4 regions of the Pannonibacter tanglangensis genome follow, and region 1 is predicted to be linked to each of the others. Evidence: predicted binding sites of a transcription regulator. Region 1 holds the regulator's gene; each other region holds the start of a gene.
What was found. Region 1 encodes PhoB, which activates phosphate uptake and scavenging genes when phosphate is short. Its sites were predicted from a motif close to TGTCATNNANCTGTCAT; they were not measured.

Region 1 (4,242 bases):
CGGCCCTGATGTACGCGATCATCAGCAACGGCACGGTGGCCTTCACCCAGACCTTCGTCCAGGTGTCGATCCCCCTCGACAAGGCCAAGATCGATGCCGCCGAGGCGTCGGTCGTGAAGACCTCGCAGTACAACGCGCTGATCGACGCCGCGCTGAAGGAGAAGCTGGCAGGCGCCGGCATCACCACCGACATGAAGCCGGCCGACCTGCGCAAGATGCTGTCCTCCGGTGCGGCAACGCAGGTGCGCGAATTCGTGCTCCAGAACCCGGGCGAGATCGGCAAGACGGTCGTCTTCGACATCTACGCCGCCGCCCGTGTCGACGGCTACCTCAAGGGCCGCGTCACCCGCGAGAGCCTTGCCAACGACAAGAACCTGGATCCCGCGCATCTCGACCTCGTCGACCAGATGCTGGAGAAGGGAACCATCGAGCGCCGCTTCAACTGGGACTTCATCCTTGGCTCGGACGCCTCCGACTCGCGTCCCGAGAAGGCCGGTCTCGGCGTCTCGATGATCGGCTCCTTCTACATGATGCTCGTGGTGCTGCTGCTGTCGCTGCCCATCGGCGTCGCGGCGTCCATCTATCTTGAGGAATTCGCGCCGAAGAACCGCTTCACCGACCTGATCGAAGTGAACATCGCCAACCTGGCGGCCGTTCCCTCGATCGTGTTCGGCATCCTCGGTCTGGCCGTGTTCATCCAGTTTGCCCATCTGCCGCAGTCCGCGCCGCTGGTCGGCGGCCTGGTGCTGACGCTGATGACGCTGCCGACCATCATCATCTCGACCCGGGCGGCCCTCAAGGCCGTGCCGCCGAGCATCCGTGACGCCGCGCTCGGCGTCGGCGCCTCGAAGATGCAGGCCGTGTTCCACCACGTGCTGCCGCTGGCCATGCCGGGCATCATGACGGGCACGATCATCGGCATGGCACACGCCCTCGGCGAGACCGCACCGCTCCTCCTGATCGGCATGGTGGGCTTCATCGCCTCCAACTATCCCGACGGGGTCACGGCCGGCTTCCTGTCGCCGAACTCGGCCATGCCCGCCCAGATCTACGAATGGGCCAAGCGTGCGGACCCGGCCTTCTACGAGAAGGCCTGGGGCGGGATCATCATCCTGCTGGTCTTCCTGCTGGCCATGAACATCGTGGCGATCATCCTGCGTCGCAAGTTCGAACGCCGCTGGTAAGGGAACCGCGACCATGAACGACATGTCTGTTACGACAAAGGCAGCTGCCATGACTGATGCGAAGATTTCCGCCCGCAAGGTTCAGGTCTATTATGGCGAGAAGCACGCCATCAAGGACGTGGACATCGCGATCCAGCCGCGTTCGGTCACGGCCTTCATCGGCCCGTCGGGCTGTGGCAAGTCCACTTTCCTGCGGTGCCTCAACCGCATGAACGACACGATCGACATCTGCCGCGTCGAGGGCAACATCTCCATCGACGGCGAGAACATCTACGACCCCAAGGTCGATCCGGTGCAGCTGCGCGCCAAGGTCGGCATGGTGTTCCAGAAGCCGAACCCGTTCCCGAAGTCGATCTACGAGAACGTGGCCTATGGCCCGCGCATTCACGGTCTTGCCCGCAAGAAGTCGGAGCTGGACGAGATCGTTGCCTCCTCGCTGCAGAAGGCCGGCCTCTGGAACGAGGTCAAGGATCGTCTCGACGGCCCGGGCACCGGCCTGTCCGGTGGCCAGCAGCAGCGCCTGTGTATTGCCCGCGCCATCGCCGTCAGCCCGGAAGTGATCCTCATGGACGAGCCGTGCTCTGCGCTGGACCCGATTGCCACGGCCAAGGTCGAGGAACTGATCGACGAGCTGCGCGCCAACTACACGATCGTGATCGTGACCCACTCCATGCAGCAGGCCGCCCGCGTGTCCCAGCGCACCGCCTTCTTCCACCTCGGCAATCTCGTCGAGGAAGGCGCGACGCAGGACATCTTCACCAACCCGCAGGACAAGCGTACGCAGGACTACATCACCGGTCGCTTCGGTTAAGGTCCAGTTGTTTCCAACGCGAGAAGGATTTGAACATGTCCGAGCATACCGTCAGTTCCTACGATGAAGAACTGCGCGAGCTGGCTGGCCGTGTGGCCGAGATGGGTGGCCTCGCCGAGGCGCTGGTCAACGACGCCGTGACCGCCCTGCTGTCGCAGGATCTGGAAAAGGCCCACAAGACCATCCTGCAGGACGCGCGTCTCGACGAGCTGCAGCAGGAGATCGAGGCGAAGTTCATCCGCATCGTCGCCCTGCGCCAGCCGATGGGCCAGGACCTGCGCGAGATCATGGCCGCCGGTCGCATCGCCAACGACCTGGAGCGGGTCGGCGATCTTGCCAAGAACATCGCCAAGCGCGTCATTGCCATCGACGGCGACCTCAACTCCAAGAAGGCCGCCTTCGGCGTGGAGCACATGTCCGAACTGGCGCTGAGCCAGCTCAAGGCCGTGCTTGACGCCTACACCAGCCACGACGCTGCGGCAGCCCAGGCCGTGCGCGAGCGTGACGACGAGGTGGATGCGATCTACACCTCGCTGTTCCGCGAGCTGCTGACCTACATGATGGAAGACCCGCGCAAGATCACCCAGTGCGCGCATCTGCTGTTCTGCGCCAAGAACATCGAGCGCATCGGTGACCATGCCACCAACATCGCCGAGAACGTCTACTTCATGGTGACGGGCAAGCAGCTGCTGGAGGCTCGCCGCAAGATCGATGAAACCGGCCTCGCCGACATCGAGAACGCCTGACGCGGTCACCCGCGTCCGATTGCTGGAGCGTATGAATGCCTAAGGTTCTCATCGTTGAAGACGAAGAGCCGCTGAGCCTGTTGTTGCGCTACAATCTGGAAGCAGAAGGCTATTCCGTGGAGGCCTGCGCCCGCGGCGATGAAGCGGAAATCCGGCTGCGCGAGAGCCAGCCGGACCTCCTCTTGCTGGACTGGATGCTGCCGGGCCTGTCGGGCATCGAGCTGTGCCGGCGCCTTCGGGCGCGGGCAGAGACCGAGCGCCTGCCGGTGATCATGCTGACGGCCCGGGGCGAGGAAGCCGAGCGCATCCGCGGGCTCGCCACCGGTGCCGACGACTATGTCGTCAAGCCGTTCTCGATCCCCGAGCTGATGGCGCGCGTGCGCGCCATCCTGCGGCGGGCCCGGCCCGAGGTCGTGTCGACGATGCTGCGCTCCGGCGACATCGAGCTTGACCGCGAGACCCACCGCGTCCGCCGCAACGGCAAGGAAATCCATCTCGGACCGACCGAGTTCCGCCTGCTGGAGTTCCTGATGACCTCGCCCGGCCGCGTGTTCTCGCGCGAGCAGCTGCTCGACGGCGTCTGGGGGCATGACGTCTATGTGGACGAGCGGACGGTCGACGTGCATGTCGGTCGCCTGCGCAAGGCGATCAACCGCGGCAAGGTGAAGGATCCGATCCGCACCGTCCGCGGCGCCGGATACGCCTTCAACGACCAGTTTGCGGTCGCCGGCTGACGCTGCGTCTTGTCATCGACTGGCGAAACATCGCCGCTGAGCCCGCCTCCGGTGGGCTCAGGCTGCTGACAAACCCTGTATCGTCATCCCGGACGAGAGCGAAGCGGAGATCCGGGAGCGGAGAGCCTGGGTCTCTCCCGGGTTCGCTGATTGAAATATGGAGGCCTCGCCCCTCCGGTCCCGGCTCGGCGCTGCGCTTGGCCGGGATGACTTCGGAGAGGGCGAGCTTTGTCATCACATCAAGCCCAGCCCGCTTCTGGCGGGCTTTTTTGTTGCCAGTTGTCTCGCCTGACGTCGGGCCGCTTGGGCGCATCCCGAGCGTAAAAGCAAAAGCCCGCCGGGCGGAGGCGCGGCGGGCTTCGGGTTGGGTGGGGCGACCACGGACTGGTTGGCCACCCCGAAACGGTCGGCAGCTGGCGCTCAGGCGCGGGCCAGCTGCTTCTTGTCCTTGTCGCGGCGACGGTCATTCACCGGCTGATAGGCGATGCGGCAGTGATGCGCGCAATAGGGCACGCCCGGATCGGAGTGCCGGCCGCAGAAGTAGAAATCCTGCGAGCTCGGGTCGCCGATCGGCCACTTGCAGGTGCGCTCCGTCAGCGTGAGGATGGTCGCCCGTTCCGTCATCGGCACGATCTCGGCAACCGGCGCGGCTTCGGGTGCCACCTCGACGGCGACGTCCTCGACCGGGTCCATCTTCAGCGCCGTCGCCCCGCGGCTCTGCGCCGCAGGGGCCTGGGCCGGACGCGGCGTTGCGGCCGGCGTCTGGG
Region 2 (4,242 bases), on a different contig from region 1:
ACCGCCTGGCTCTCTGGCGCCCCGCCATCCCGGGGGAGCACGGGACGAGAGGCACCTTCAACGGGTAGTTTTGGTGGTCGTCTTGGTGAGTTTGGTGGCGGTGACGAGCGTGCGAGCGCGGGCGGCGACGGCGGTTGCCATCGTCATCATGCCCGTCATGTCGGCAGTGTGCCGGATGCCCATCAGTCGTCTTCCCAGTCCGAGACCGGGCAAGGTTGTGACCGGGAACACCCGTCTTGTCAACATTTCATTGCGCAGTGCGGCAGGCGGTGGCGCTCAGGCAGGGACGCTCCGACGCAGGTCGGGACCGAGCGTCAGGGCGGCGGCGAGAAGAGACAGCAGGGAGCAGACGGCAATGGCCCCGACCATCGGCAGCACCGTGCCATCAAAGAACGGGCCGCTGACGACGATCATCAGGCCGCCTGCCACCATCTGCAGCGTGCCGCCCAGCGACGAGGCGAGGCCGGCATTGTCGCCATGCTCATCGAGCGCCATCACCATGGTCGGGGCAATGACGAGACCCATGAAGGCGTTGGCAAGGAAGAGCAGCGCCATCACCAGCCAGAGGCTGTCGTTCCCCAGCGCCACCAGGACCACCAGCAGGCAGGCCGAGACGGCAAAGCCAAGAACAGCGAAGAAGGCCGCGCGGGCCATGCCGAAGCGTTTGCCCATCCCCGCGGCAAGCTGCGACGTCGCAAAGAAACCGATGGCGTTGAGCGCGAAGGCGAGGCTGAAGCCCGTGGGCGACAGGCCATAATGGGCGGTGTAGACGAAGGCAGCGGAGGCGATGAACACGAAGAAGCTCGCCATGCCGAAGCCACCGATGAAGGTCAGGCCGAGGAAACGGCCGTCGCGCAGCAATGCGCCGCACCCGCGCAGCATCGCGCCGGCACGCATTGGAACACGCTTGTCCGGGGTCAGGGTCTCCGGCAGCTGCAGGGCGGTCAGCGCCATCGCCACGAGCGCGGCCACCGCAAGCGCGACGAAGATCAGCCGCCAGCTTCCCACCGCGATGATGGCCGAGCCGGTGAGGGGCGCGAGCATCGGCGAGATGCTGATGACGAGCATGATCAAGGCCATCAGCCGTGTCGCGTCGGCGCCCGTGTGCAGGTCGCGCACCACCGCACGCGGAATCACCATCACGGCCGCGGCACCGAGCGCCTGCACGAACCGCCCCACGGTCAGCCAGATGATGTCAGGCGCGACGGCACAGACCACCGATCCGGCGATGAAGATGACAAGACCGGCATAGATCGGCGGCTTGCGGCCGACCCAGTCCGCCAGCGGGCCATAGACCAGCTGGGCGACCCCGAAGGCGAGAAAGTAGGCGGTGAAGGTGAACTGGGCGGCGGCGACCGTGGTGCCGAGGTCTTCCGCGATCCGGGGCAGGGCCGGCAGGTAAAGATCCACCGCGAAGGGGCCGACACAGGCCAAAAGGCCAAGCACGACGGCCGAGCGAACGAAGCCGATTTGCATCTGATATGTCCGTTGAGAAGGGGCGCGCGCGAACCGCGCAGCAGGCGTGAACCGCAGGAAACGCCGTTTTCCGGCCGATGTCGACCCGTACTCCTGCGATTGCGCCAGTTTGGTCGGCACCTGTTGCAGTCCGATGACGGCTTGTGATGGAAACTGGCCTGCGGTCGCTCCGGCGATGCCTGGACCCGGTAAGGGGACCTGACGCAGCGGCCTATTGTCATCCAAACTTCATCGAACCGTCATCCCGTCGCCAACAGCCCCCGACTAGCGTCCGCACGCATTCGTTCTGCCCTAGCTCTGGGAGGCATTCATGGGTTCTCTGCGCAGCCAGCTTCTGGCAAGCCTCAGCATCCTCGCCGCGACCGCCGGCACGTCGCACGCCGCCGACGCCTATTTCAACCGCATCGCCACCCTGCCGGTCTACAAGACGCTGGCGGAGGGCGTTGATCCGGCCACGAACACCTCGGCCGAGATCATCACCGCCACCAAGGACGGCCTGACGCTGATCTTCACCGACAGCCCGTCGAAGGCGCTCGGTTTCGTCGACATCGCCACCCCGTCGGCGCCGAAGCCGGCTGGTCGCCTGGAGATGGGCGGCGAGCCGACGTCCGTCACCACCTCGCCCAAGTTTGCCCTAGCTGGCGTCAACACCAGCGAGAGCAAGCAGAAGCCGTCGGGTCATGTCGCCGTCGTCGATCTGGCCTCCCGTGCCATCGCCGCCACCTGTGACGTCAAGGGTCAGCCGGACTCCGTCGCCATCTCGCCAGACGGCAAGTTCCTGGCCGTTGCGGTCGAGAACGAGCGCGACGAGGAGCTGAATGACGGCAAGCTGCCGCAGATGCCGGCCGGGCATCTGGCCATCTTCGATCTGGACGCAGACGGCAAGCCGGCCAATTGCGACGCCGCGCGCATCGTCGCGCTGACCGGTCTGGCAAGCGTTGCGGGCGACGATCCGGAGCCGGAGTTCGTCTCGATCAACGCCGCCAATGTCGCGGCCCTGACGCTGCAGGAAAACAACCACATTGCCCTGATCGATCTCGCGGCGGGCAAGGTGACGACCCACTTCACCGCCGGTGCCGCCAGCGCCGAAGCCATTCCGCTTGCCAAGGCGGTCAGCTCCGAGGCCTCCGGCACCCTGGAAAACGCGCTGCGTGAGCCGGATGCGGTTGCCTGGCTTGACGCGAACCGCTTCATCACCGCCAACGAAGGCGACTACGACGGTGGCTCGCGCGGCTTCACCATCTTCAACGCCAAGGGCGAGGTCCTGTTCGACAGCGGCAACCAGCTCGAGCACATCGCCATGGCGCATGGCCACTATCCGGCCAAGCGCGCCTCCCGCAAGGGCACCGAGCCGGAAGGCGTCACGGTCGGCAGCTTCGGCGGTCAGGCCTATCTCTTCGTCAATTCCGAACGCGCCAACATGGTGTCGGTCTACAAGGACACGGGTGCTGCACCGGAGTTCGTCCAGGTGCTGCCGACCCACGTCGGCCCGGAAGGCGTGCTGGTGATCCCCTCGCGCAACCTGTTCGTCGTGGCCAACGAGGTGGATGACGCCGAAGCGCCGGTGCGCGCCCAGATCGGCATCTACGAGTTCGGCGCCGCAAAGCCGGCCTATCCGACCATCGTCTCGAAGACCGATCCGGAAACCAAGGCCCCGATCGGCTGGGGTGCCCTGTCCGCACTGGTGGCCGACAAGACCGACCCGAACAAGGTCTATGCGGTCTCCGACAGCTTCTACGACAAGGCCCGCATCTTCACGCTCGATGTGTCCAGGCAGCCGGTCGAGATCGTTTCGCACATGACGATCACCGGCGGCACGCCCAAGAAGTACGATATGGAAGGCATTGCGCTTGCCAAGGATGGCGGCTTCTGGCTGGCCAGCGAGGGCAACCCGGAAAAGGAAGGCATCCCGCATCTGCTGGTGAAGACGGATGCCAACGGCAAGGTGCTCGAGGAGATCGCCCTGCCGGACGCGGTCGTCGCCCAGTCCAAGCGCTTCGCCTTCGAGGGCGTGGCCGAGTTTGAACGCGATGGCCAGACGATGGTGATCGTCGCCGTTCAGCGCGAGTGGGGCGATGACCCGAAGGGCATGGTCAAGCTGGCGCTGTACAACCCGGCGGACAAGTCCTGGGGCTTCGTCCACTACCCGCTCGACAAGGCCAAGAGCCCGGCCGGTGGCTGGGTCGGCCTGTCGGAGATCACGCATCTGGGTGGCGAGCGCTTCGCCGTGCTGGAGCGTGACAACCAGGGCGGCGAGATGGCGGCGCTCAAGCAGATCACCGTCATCGACCTGGCCGGCGTGACCCCGGCCAAGGCAGGCGAGACGCTGCCGGTGGTGACCAAGGCCGTGAAGCTGGACCTGCTGCCGGCGCTGGCCGAGGGCAATGGCTGGCTGCTCGACAAGCCGGAAGGCTTCACCGTGACCGCCGATGGCAAGATGATCCTCGTCACTGACAACGACGGCGTCGACGACGCCCCGGGCGAGACCAAGATCATCAACCTTGGCGATGCCGCCAAGCTGAACTGATCAGCCTGCTCCTGACATGAAAAGAGCCCGGGTGCGTGAGCGCCCGGGCTTTTTTCCCAAGCTGGATGCGCGCGGGAACAGACTGCCGATCAGCCGTTTACTGGTTGTGGTTGACGGGTTTGCACGAAAATCGTGTAAACTCAGCGGGCCGCCGGGGAAGGGCATCGGCGGAACCCAACAGGGCAAACTTGTCCGTCCGTTTGCTTGCGACACCAGATGGCAGCTATTCGGGGCACTTT
Region 3 (4,242 bases), 220 kb from region 1:
CTCGGCGGCAACATAAGGATGGACGGCGGCCTGTTCCGCCCGGCTTTCGGGCCGCAGGAACCCGTCGGTGCGCGCCTCGTACATGGTGTTGTAGGGGGCGGGCACCACAAAGGGTGGATGCGGCCGCAGGAACGAGATATGCGCAAACCACGGCCGCTCGCCCTCACGCTCCGACAGCCAGCGCAGGAACTCTCCCGTGAGGAAGGCGGTCTGGGTCTCGTCGGCGCTGTAGGCGGGGGCAGCGCGGGTGACGGTGCCCGGCGCATGGCCGACGGGGACATGGATCCTCGCGGGATCGTCGATCCGGTGACCACGCTCGCGCAGCCAGGACAGCCAGGCCTTCTCGTGCTCGGGCAGCAGCACGCGGGTGGTGAAGCCGGGCAGCACCCCTTCATAGGTGGTCAGGTCGGGATCGTCGCGGTGGCGGGTGCGGGGATCGGGCGAGACGTCGGTGTAGCCGAACAGGGTCGGATCATAGCCGGCGCGGCGGGCGAGCCGGGCAATGTTGTCAAGCCGGTCATCCATCGGCGTGCCATTGCGGGTCACCCGGTTGTTCGTCTGGGCAAGGCCGGTGTAGAGGCACGCACGCGCCGGAGAACAGGGGGCCGCGCCGGCGAAATGCTGGCGGAACAGCACGCCCTCGCGGGCAAGGGCATCCACATTCGGCGTCCGGACCTCACCGTGACCGGCGCAGCCGTGGGCCGCACCGCGCCACTGGTCGGCGGTGATCAGGAGAACATTCGGCTTCATTTCCGTCCCTTTGTGCCAGGGCGCGATGCGGCGGCATCACGCCCTGAAGTTCCTCGAAGGGCCGGTCGTGCCGGGTGGCCCTGACTGCGCCGCAAGGTCACGCGCCGGCTTCGAGACGCTCGATCAAGGCCGGAAGATCCGCCACCGTGTCAATGAGATAATCGGCGCCGGCGGCCTTGAGGCGTGCCCCGGCCTCGGCCCGGATGGCCTCGATCTCGGCCGGCGAAAGGGCCGCCAGCTCTTCCGGCGTGCGGCCGGCGATGTTGCCCGACAGGGTGACGCCGACGGTAAGGCAGCCGGCCGCCACACCTTCGCCGATGCCCGGCTCGGTGTCGTCGACCTTGATCACGGCTGCGGCCGGATGCACGCCAAGATCAATGAAGCACTGGTACATGCCGAGCGGGCTCGGGCGGCCTTCCTTGACCTCGTCGGCGCAGATGAGGTTGTCGGGCACATAGCCCTGGGCGGCGGCGACCGGCAGCACCCGGGTCATGATGGAGCGGGTGTAGCCGGTGGTGGAGCCGATCTTCAGGCCGCGCGCGCGCAGGCTGTCGATGGCCTCCTTCGCGCCGGGGACCAGCGTGGCGAATTCGGCGACGACCTCCTCGTTCATCGGCACGAAGACCTCGTAGACCCGGTCGACGTCGGCGTCGGTCGGATAGGCCCCATGGGCGGCCTTCCAGCGCTCGGCAAGCGCGGGTGCCGTCATCATCGCCTTGATGTGATCCCACTTGGCCATGCCCATCGGCGCGCGGGCCTCGGCAATGGTCGCCTCGACGCCGAAGCGGGCGAAGGCTTTCACGAAGACGCCCATCGGGGCGAAGGAGCCGAAGTCGATGACGGTGCCGGCCCAGTCGAACACGACGGCCTTGAACTTGCTCATGCGGTGATTTCCTGTCCGAAAAGGGAAGCGATGGTTTCCTCGCCGATGGCGAAGGCTGTGGAGGCGCCGCAGCCGGCGGTGACGACGACGATGCGGGTGGCGTCATCCGGCGCGTCGGTAAAGCGCCAGCGGTCGTCAGCGCTGGCATAGGTGCCGATCCAGTGCTCCTGGATGGTGCGGCCGGGCAGATCCAGCACCTGGTCCATCTCGTCGAGGATCAGGTCGCGGACCTCGACGGGGGCGAAGGGATCGGGCGTCGGCGCGTAGTGGTGGCTGTCGCCGACCACAAGCGAGCCGTCGGCGGACTGCACCACGATCAGGTGCACGCCATGGGCGCGATGCGCCGACTGTTCGGCATCGAGCCGCGCCTTGAGGGCGGCCGCCTCCGGCAGGTCGGCATAGCCCTTGTAGCGGGCAAGGCCCAGATCGGACATGACCGGGGTCTGGAACGTGACCGGACGGGCCGGCGCGACGCGCAGCATCTGCAGCTTGCAGCGCAAGGGTCGGTAGGTCTCGATGCGGTCCCGGAAGAGCGAGATGAAATCGTCGCCGGGACAGACGATGACCGTCTCGGCCGAGACCGGACCACGCGACGTCTCCAGACGCGGCGTGTCGATGCCGGTGACGGCGGTCGACCAGAGGAAGGTCACGCCATGGACCTCGGCCAGCCAGGCGGCGAGGCGGGGCAGGGCCTCACGGCTTTCCACCCGCAGCTCGTGCGGCGAATGGAAGGCGCCGGTGATCCGGTCGGACCGGAGGGCCGGCACAAAGGCGGCGGCTTCATCCGGGGTCAGGCGGCGGCAACCCGCGCCCATGTCGGTCGCCAGGAAGGCGTCGATCACGGCCTCGGCCTCCGGCCGGCGCGCGGTCATCACCATGCCCCGCTGCAGCACCGGAATGCGCGCCGCCCCGGCCACCTCGGCCCAGACGTCCCGGGCCCGGCGTGCCAGCGACCAGCAGTCGCCCGCCTCCTGGCCCGACACGGTGATAAAGCCGAAATTGCGGATCGAAGCGCCGTTGGCCTGGGCATCGCGGTCGATCACGACGACCGTCTTGCCCCGCCGCGCCGCAGCCAGCGCATGGGCCAGGCCGACAATGCCGGCGCCGACGATGGCAACATCAAAAACAGTCAAGGGATGTCCTAAGGGAAGGGGGTGAGTGTCAGACCCGGCTGTCACAATTCACTGTCACAAATGCCGCGCATAATGGCTATGCGTGACGCAAGATGACGCTATTATGACGTTTATCCGATGGTGCTTTTCGATAAGGCACGCCTTCATCGAACTGTCATAAAAAAGAAGCCGAAGTGTCATCGGCGTCGGGTAATGGCGCAGGTCAGGAACTGGCCCGGGGCACGGACCCCGCAAGCGCTTCCAGGGGATTTGAGGAGTCAGACATGTCCTTTTCTCACCGAGAGCGCCAGGGGCTTCCCCTGCCAGGCCGTCGCGGACGGCGGAGTGCGACGCCGGACTGAAGGTCCGGTCGGGACGACACCCCGACCCGCAGCCATGGGATCCGGATCGCCCGGCGGCCAGTCTTGGCAGTCGAAATTCCGGGAGGCCGTGCCGGCTGTAAAACGCCGGCGCGTGGGAATTTTCACCAGGAACCGATCCAACGCGTATCGGGTAACTCAGGAGAAGTGCATGAGCATCAAGACGATTCTGGCGGCGACCACTGGTCTCGCTGTCCTGTTCAGCGCCACCGCCGCGTCGGCGCAGTCGATGGAAGAGCTCATCGAAGGCGCCAAGAAGGAAGGCATGCTCACCACGATCGCGCTGCCGCATGACTGGTGCGGCTACGGCGGCATCATCGAGTCCTTCAAGAAGAAGTACCCGTTCCTGACCGTCAACGAACTGAACCCGGATGCCGGTTCGGCTGACGAGCTCGAAGCCGTGCGCGCCAACAAGGGCAACAAGGGTCCGCAGGCCCCCGACGTGCTCGACATCGGCCTGTCCTTCGGTCCGCAGGCCAAGGCCGAAGGCCTGATCCAGCCCTACAAGGTCTCCGTCTGGGACGAGATCCCGGATGCCGTCAAGGACCCGGAAGGCTACTACTACGGCGCCTACTATGGCGTGATGGCCTTCGTGTCCAACAAGGACCTGGTGCCGAACCCGCCGAAGGAGTGGGAAGACCTGCTGAAGCCGGAATACGCCGGCCAGGTCGCCCTCGCCGGTGACCCGCGCGCCTCCAACCAGGCGATTCTCGGCGTCCTCTCCGCCGGCATGGCGCGCGGCGCCAAGGCTGGCACCGAGTCCGGCTACGCCGGCCTGCAGTTCTTCAAGGAGCTGAACGACAAGGGCAACTTCGTGCCCGTCATCGGCAAGGCCGGCACGCTCGCCCAGGGCACCACGCCGATCATGGTGATGTGGGACTACAACGCCCTGTCCGCCCGCGACAGCCTGAAGGGCAACCCGCCGGTGGAAGTGACCGTTCCGACCAAGGGCACGCTGGCCGGCGTCTACGTCCAGGCCATCAGCGCCTACGCACCGCATCCGAACGCCGCGAAGCTCTGGATGGAGCACATCTTCTCCGACGAGGGCCAGAACGGCTACGTCAAGGGCTACTGCCACACCGCGCGCTTCAACAAGATGGTCGCCGAAGGCAAGATC
Region 4 (4,242 bases), 1.4 Mb from region 1:
CGCGCTCGTCCGCCGCCTTGCCGATCTCAAGTCCGCCGGGGTCGCCATGATCGGCGTCTTCCACCATCCCGGCGACGTGGCCGACCTCATTGACCGGGAAATCCTCCTGACCACCCAGCGCCTGCCGGAGGAAGCTGGCGCCGCCCCCCAAGCCGCCCCCGAAGCCGCACCTGGAGACCTTGAGCATGTGGCTGTCTGATTTTCGCATCGTCACCCCGACCGAGGTGATCGAGCACGGTTCGCTGCGCATCGAGGACGGGCACATCGCCGAGCTGCACGAGGGCCCCGTCGCCGGCGCCAGCCTTCAGGGCAACGGCCTCCTGCTCCTGCCGGGCTTCGTCGACATGCACGGCGACATGGTCGAGCGCGAGGTCGAGCCGCGTCCCAACGTGCCGATGCCGCTGGAACTGGGCCTGCGCGACCTCGACCGGCGCCTGGCCGGCGCCGGTTTCACGACGGCCTATGCCGCCGTGTCCTTCAGCCCCATGTCGACCTATGGCCACCTGCGCAGCTACGAGCACACCAGCGCGGTGATCCGCAAGCTCAAGGCCATGCGCGGCAGCCTCAACGTCGACCACCGTGTCCACGCCCGCTTCGAGATCACCTTCCCCAAGGCGCTGGACGTCATCGGCGAGCTGATTGCGGAAGGCACCGTCGACCTCATCTCCCTGACCGACCACACCCCCGGTCAGGGCCAGTACCGCGACATCGAGCGCCACGTGCAGAAGATGGCCCGCGAGAAGGGCATGAGCCGCGAGGAGGCCGCCGAGGCCATTGCCCGCCGCATCGAGGAACGCACCCAGCCGGCCGACGTGCTGGCCGCCACCCTTTCGGCCATTTCCGACCTGTGCCGCAGCCATGGCGTGGCGCTTGCCAGCCATGACGACGACACCCTTGCCAAGGTCGCGCTGATGCAGGGCCTCGGCGTCGTCATCAGCGAGTTTCCGGTGACGATCGAGGCCGCCCGGGAGGCCCGCCGCCTCGGGCTTGCCACCGCCATGGGCGCGCCCAACGCCCTGCGCGGCCAGTCCTACTCCGGCAACCTGTCGGCCCGGGAGGCCCATGCGGCCGGTGTGCTCGACATGCTGGCCTCGGACTACCATCCCTCCGCCATGCTGCCAGCGCTCCTGGAGCTGGCGAAGACCGATCCCGCCGGCCTGCCCGGCGCGGTGCGCCTCGCCACCCGCAACCCGGCAGATTCCCTGGGTCTCACCGACCGTGGCAGCCTCGAGACCGGCCGCCTCGCCGATCTTGTCATTGCAGATGAAACAGGCATCGGCCACGTCCGTGCCACCCTGCGCCAGGGCCGCTTCATCTACTCCGACGGCTCCCTCGGCAGCGCCCTGCGCGCCGCCTGACCAGCTGCGGCTTGATCTGCCAACGCCAATAGTCACCCAGCACCCTTTTGGGCTGGGCAATCGCTGGTTAGGCCAGACGGTTTCACCCTGCCGGAGCCTCTCGGCTCCCCTCCCCCTCGTGGGGAGGGGTTTGGGGGTGGGGGGAGCGGACTTAAATCCAGGGTAAATACGTTGCTGATTGGGCTTACTTCGGACGCTTTGCGACCCAACGTCTGCCCGTGCCCCCCACCCCTTACCCCTCCCCACGAGGGGGAGGGGAGCTGAGAGGCCTCGAAAACCGTCTAGCCGCACATGCGACAGCCCCCGGTAAGGGCAGCGAGTAGCCCCTCCCCGCACCCGACCAGCTCCCCCCCCCGCTCAGCCGCCCTTGGCCGACCGGGCCCGGCGCTGGGTCCAGCGCACCAGCGTGTCGAACTGCACCTCCATCCGCGCCTCGCCGGAGAGCCCGTGCCGGGCGCAGATTTCCAGATAGTCCGCCATCACCCGCGACAGCCCGAGACGCCGCACCACCGCCCAGACGGTCGCCCGCGTCAGGTAGAAGTCGATCAGCTCGCGCGCGGTGAAGGCGCGCGACCAGGGCCAGCGCCGGCTGTGCGCCGTCAGGAACCCGTCGAGGCCGGAGAGTTCCGTGTGGCTCGGCTCCTTGCGCAGCTCGCGGGCTTCCAGCTCCACCCGGCTCGGATAATGCTCGCTGACATAGGCCTCGAAGTCGTCGAAGATCTGCGCCGGCCGCCGCCGGTTGCGCACCAGCGCCAGCACGCCCCCCGGCGCCAGGATCCGCGCCGCCTCGGCATAGAATTTCGGCCGGTCGAACCAGTGCACCGCCGAACAGGCGACCACCAGCGAGGCAAAGCCCGATGGCAGCGCCAGCTGCTCGGCCGGCGCCGCGATGATCTGCACCTGCGGCGTGGTGCGGAACCTTCGCATTAGCACCCGGCGCATGTCCTCGCCCGGTTCGCTGGCGATCACGCTCCAGCCCTCGCCGAGGCCGGTCAGCAGGTTGTCGGTCGAATTGCCCGGTCCTGCGCCCACGTCGACGGCAACGCGCAGCCCCTGGCGCGGCGGACAGGTCCGCGCCAGATGGGCAAAGACGTCACACGGATAGCCGGGACGGTTGGCCTCGTAGAATTCGGCCAGTCCCTCGAATTGGTCGGCGGTCTCGATCATAGCCTTTTCCTGACGGCTGGAGGGATGCAGGCCAGGTCTGGCCGCTTGCCCAGCGGCCAGCGCGGAAAATTGGTTCGAATGACCTTGCGCCAATCACATGACAGTTCCGCGACCCGCCGATGAACTTTCGATGGCAATCGGCGGTTTTCCGCACCCGGCCACAGGCTCTAAACCCTTGATTCTGATTGCTCAACCGGCGGTTTCGGCGCTCTTCCGCCATCCTTGCGCGCACGCACCGGCGCGCCCCGCGCCGAGAGCCGCCGATGACGTCACGTCCGCGTCACAAAAGCCCCGTCGAAAATTCATTCGGATGACGCGGCGCTGTAACAGAGGCAAGGCACTGTTCCCGCCATGGAACAGACCCTTCTTTCCCTCTCCGGCCTTGGCCGCTCCTTCGGCGCCACCCGCGCCGTCGACAACGTCACGCTCACCATCGCCCCGGGCCAGTTCGTCGGGGTGATCGGACGCTCCGGTGCCGGCAAGTCCACGCTGCTGCGCCTGATCAACCGGCTGATCGACCCGACCGAAGGGTCGATCCATTTCGGCGGTCTCGATGTCGGCACGCTGAAGGGCAAGGCCCTGCGCGACTGGCGGCGGGACTGCGCCATGATCTTCCAGCAGTTCAATCTGGTCGAGCGCCTCGACGTGCTGACCAACGTGCTGGTCGGCCGCCTCTCGGCCCATGGTTTCCTGAGTTCCATGGCGATGCAGTTCTCCGACGAGGAACGCACACTGGCCATCCGCGCACTCGACCGCCTCGATCTCGCCCCGCAGGCGCTGCAACGCGCCGGCACCCTGTCCGGCGGCCAGCAGCAGCGCGTCGCCATTGCCCGTGCCCTGGTCCAGAACCCACGCATCCTGCTTGCCGACGAGCCGATCGCCAGCCTCGATCCGGGCAACGCCACCCGCGTGATGGACGCCCTGCGCACCATCAACCGCGAGGACGGCATCACCATCCTGGTCAACCTGCACACCCTCGACACCGCCCGCACCTACTGTGACCGCATCATCGCCATGCGCGCCGGCCGGGTGATGTTCGACGGCGCGCCGCGCCTGCTCACCAGCGAGGTGATGCGCGGCATCTACGGCAGCGACGAGCTGGAAGACTTCTCCGAATCCGTGACATCGACGAGCCTGAAGCTCGCGGTGCCGGCCTGATCCGACCCCTCTCACCTTTCAAGGGAGACTGACATGCGTATCATTGCAGCCGCCACCATGCTGGCCCTCGGCCTCGGCGCCACCGCCGCCCATGCCGAGGACTGGAAGAAGGATTACAAGGTCGTCAAGTTCGGCATCCTGTCCGGCGAAAACGAAAGCGACCGCATCGCCCGCTACACCCCCTTCAAGGAGTACCTGAAGAAGACGGTCGGCGTGGACGTGGAGATCTTCACCGCCGGCAACTACGACGGCGTCATCCAGGCGCTGGCCGCCAACCAGATCGAGTTCGCCTTCCTCGGCTCCTCCGCCTATGCGGCGGCCTACACCGAGTCCGAGGGCGGCATGGTGCCGCTGCTGACCCAGCAGCAGGAAGACGGCTCCACCGGCTATTTCTCGGTCATCGTCGTGCGCTGCGACAGCCCCTACAAGAAGGTCGAGGACCTGAAGGGCAAGACGCTCGCCTTCGCCGATCCGGACAGCACCTCCGGCTACAACGTCCCCTACTTCAACCTCGACAAGCAGGGCTTCAAGCCGACCGAATTCTTCGGCGCGATCCCCT

Region 2: the regulator PhoB is predicted to act here: its motif matches at 1,692-1,708, upstream of GWI72_RS19205 (esterase-like activity of phytase family protein).
Region 3: the regulator PhoB is predicted to act here: its motif matches at 2,859-2,875, upstream of GWI72_RS10145 (TIGR03364 family FAD-dependent oxidoreductase).
Region 4: the regulator PhoB is predicted to act here: its motif matches at 2,612-2,628, upstream of phnC (phosphonate ABC transporter ATP-binding protein).

Annotation. Positions count from the first base shown of each region.
Region 1 is NZ_JAABLQ010000001.1:2,512,829-2,517,070, reverse strand. It holds gene pstA (phosphate ABC transporter permease PstA) at 1-1,184, shown strand, start outside; gene pstB (phosphate ABC transporter ATP-binding protein PstB) at 1,234-1,995, shown strand; gene phoU (phosphate signaling complex protein PhoU) at 2,031-2,741, shown strand; gene phoB (phosphate regulon transcriptional regulator PhoB) at 2,777-3,475, shown strand; gene GWI72_RS11165 (GcrA family cell cycle regulator) at 3,896-4,242, opposite strand, start outside.
Region 2 is NZ_JAABLQ010000004.1:127,393-131,634, forward strand. It holds gene GWI72_RS20360 (hypothetical protein) at 58-183, opposite strand; gene GWI72_RS19200 (multidrug effflux MFS transporter) at 277-1,476, opposite strand; gene GWI72_RS19205 (esterase-like activity of phytase family protein) at 1,787-4,003, shown strand; gene GWI72_RS19210 (hypothetical protein) at 4,220-4,242, shown strand, end outside.
Region 3 is NZ_JAABLQ010000001.1:2,288,218-2,292,459, reverse strand. It holds gene GWI72_RS10155 (sulfatase-like hydrolase/transferase) at 1-750, opposite strand, end outside; gene phnX (phosphonoacetaldehyde hydrolase) at 848-1,633, opposite strand; gene GWI72_RS10145 (TIGR03364 family FAD-dependent oxidoreductase) at 1,630-2,766, opposite strand; gene GWI72_RS10140 (ABC transporter substrate-binding protein) at 3,277-4,242, shown strand, end outside.
Region 4 is NZ_JAABLQ010000001.1:1,115,755-1,119,996, reverse strand. It holds gene GWI72_RS05210 (phosphonate C-P lyase system protein PhnL) at 1-199, shown strand, start outside; gene GWI72_RS05205 (alpha-D-ribose 1-methylphosphonate 5-triphosphate diphosphatase) at 186-1,358, shown strand; gene GWI72_RS05200 (class I SAM-dependent methyltransferase) at 1,716-2,525, opposite strand; gene phnC (phosphonate ABC transporter ATP-binding protein) at 2,877-3,683, shown strand; gene phnD (phosphonate ABC transporter substrate-binding protein) at 3,717-4,242, shown strand, end outside.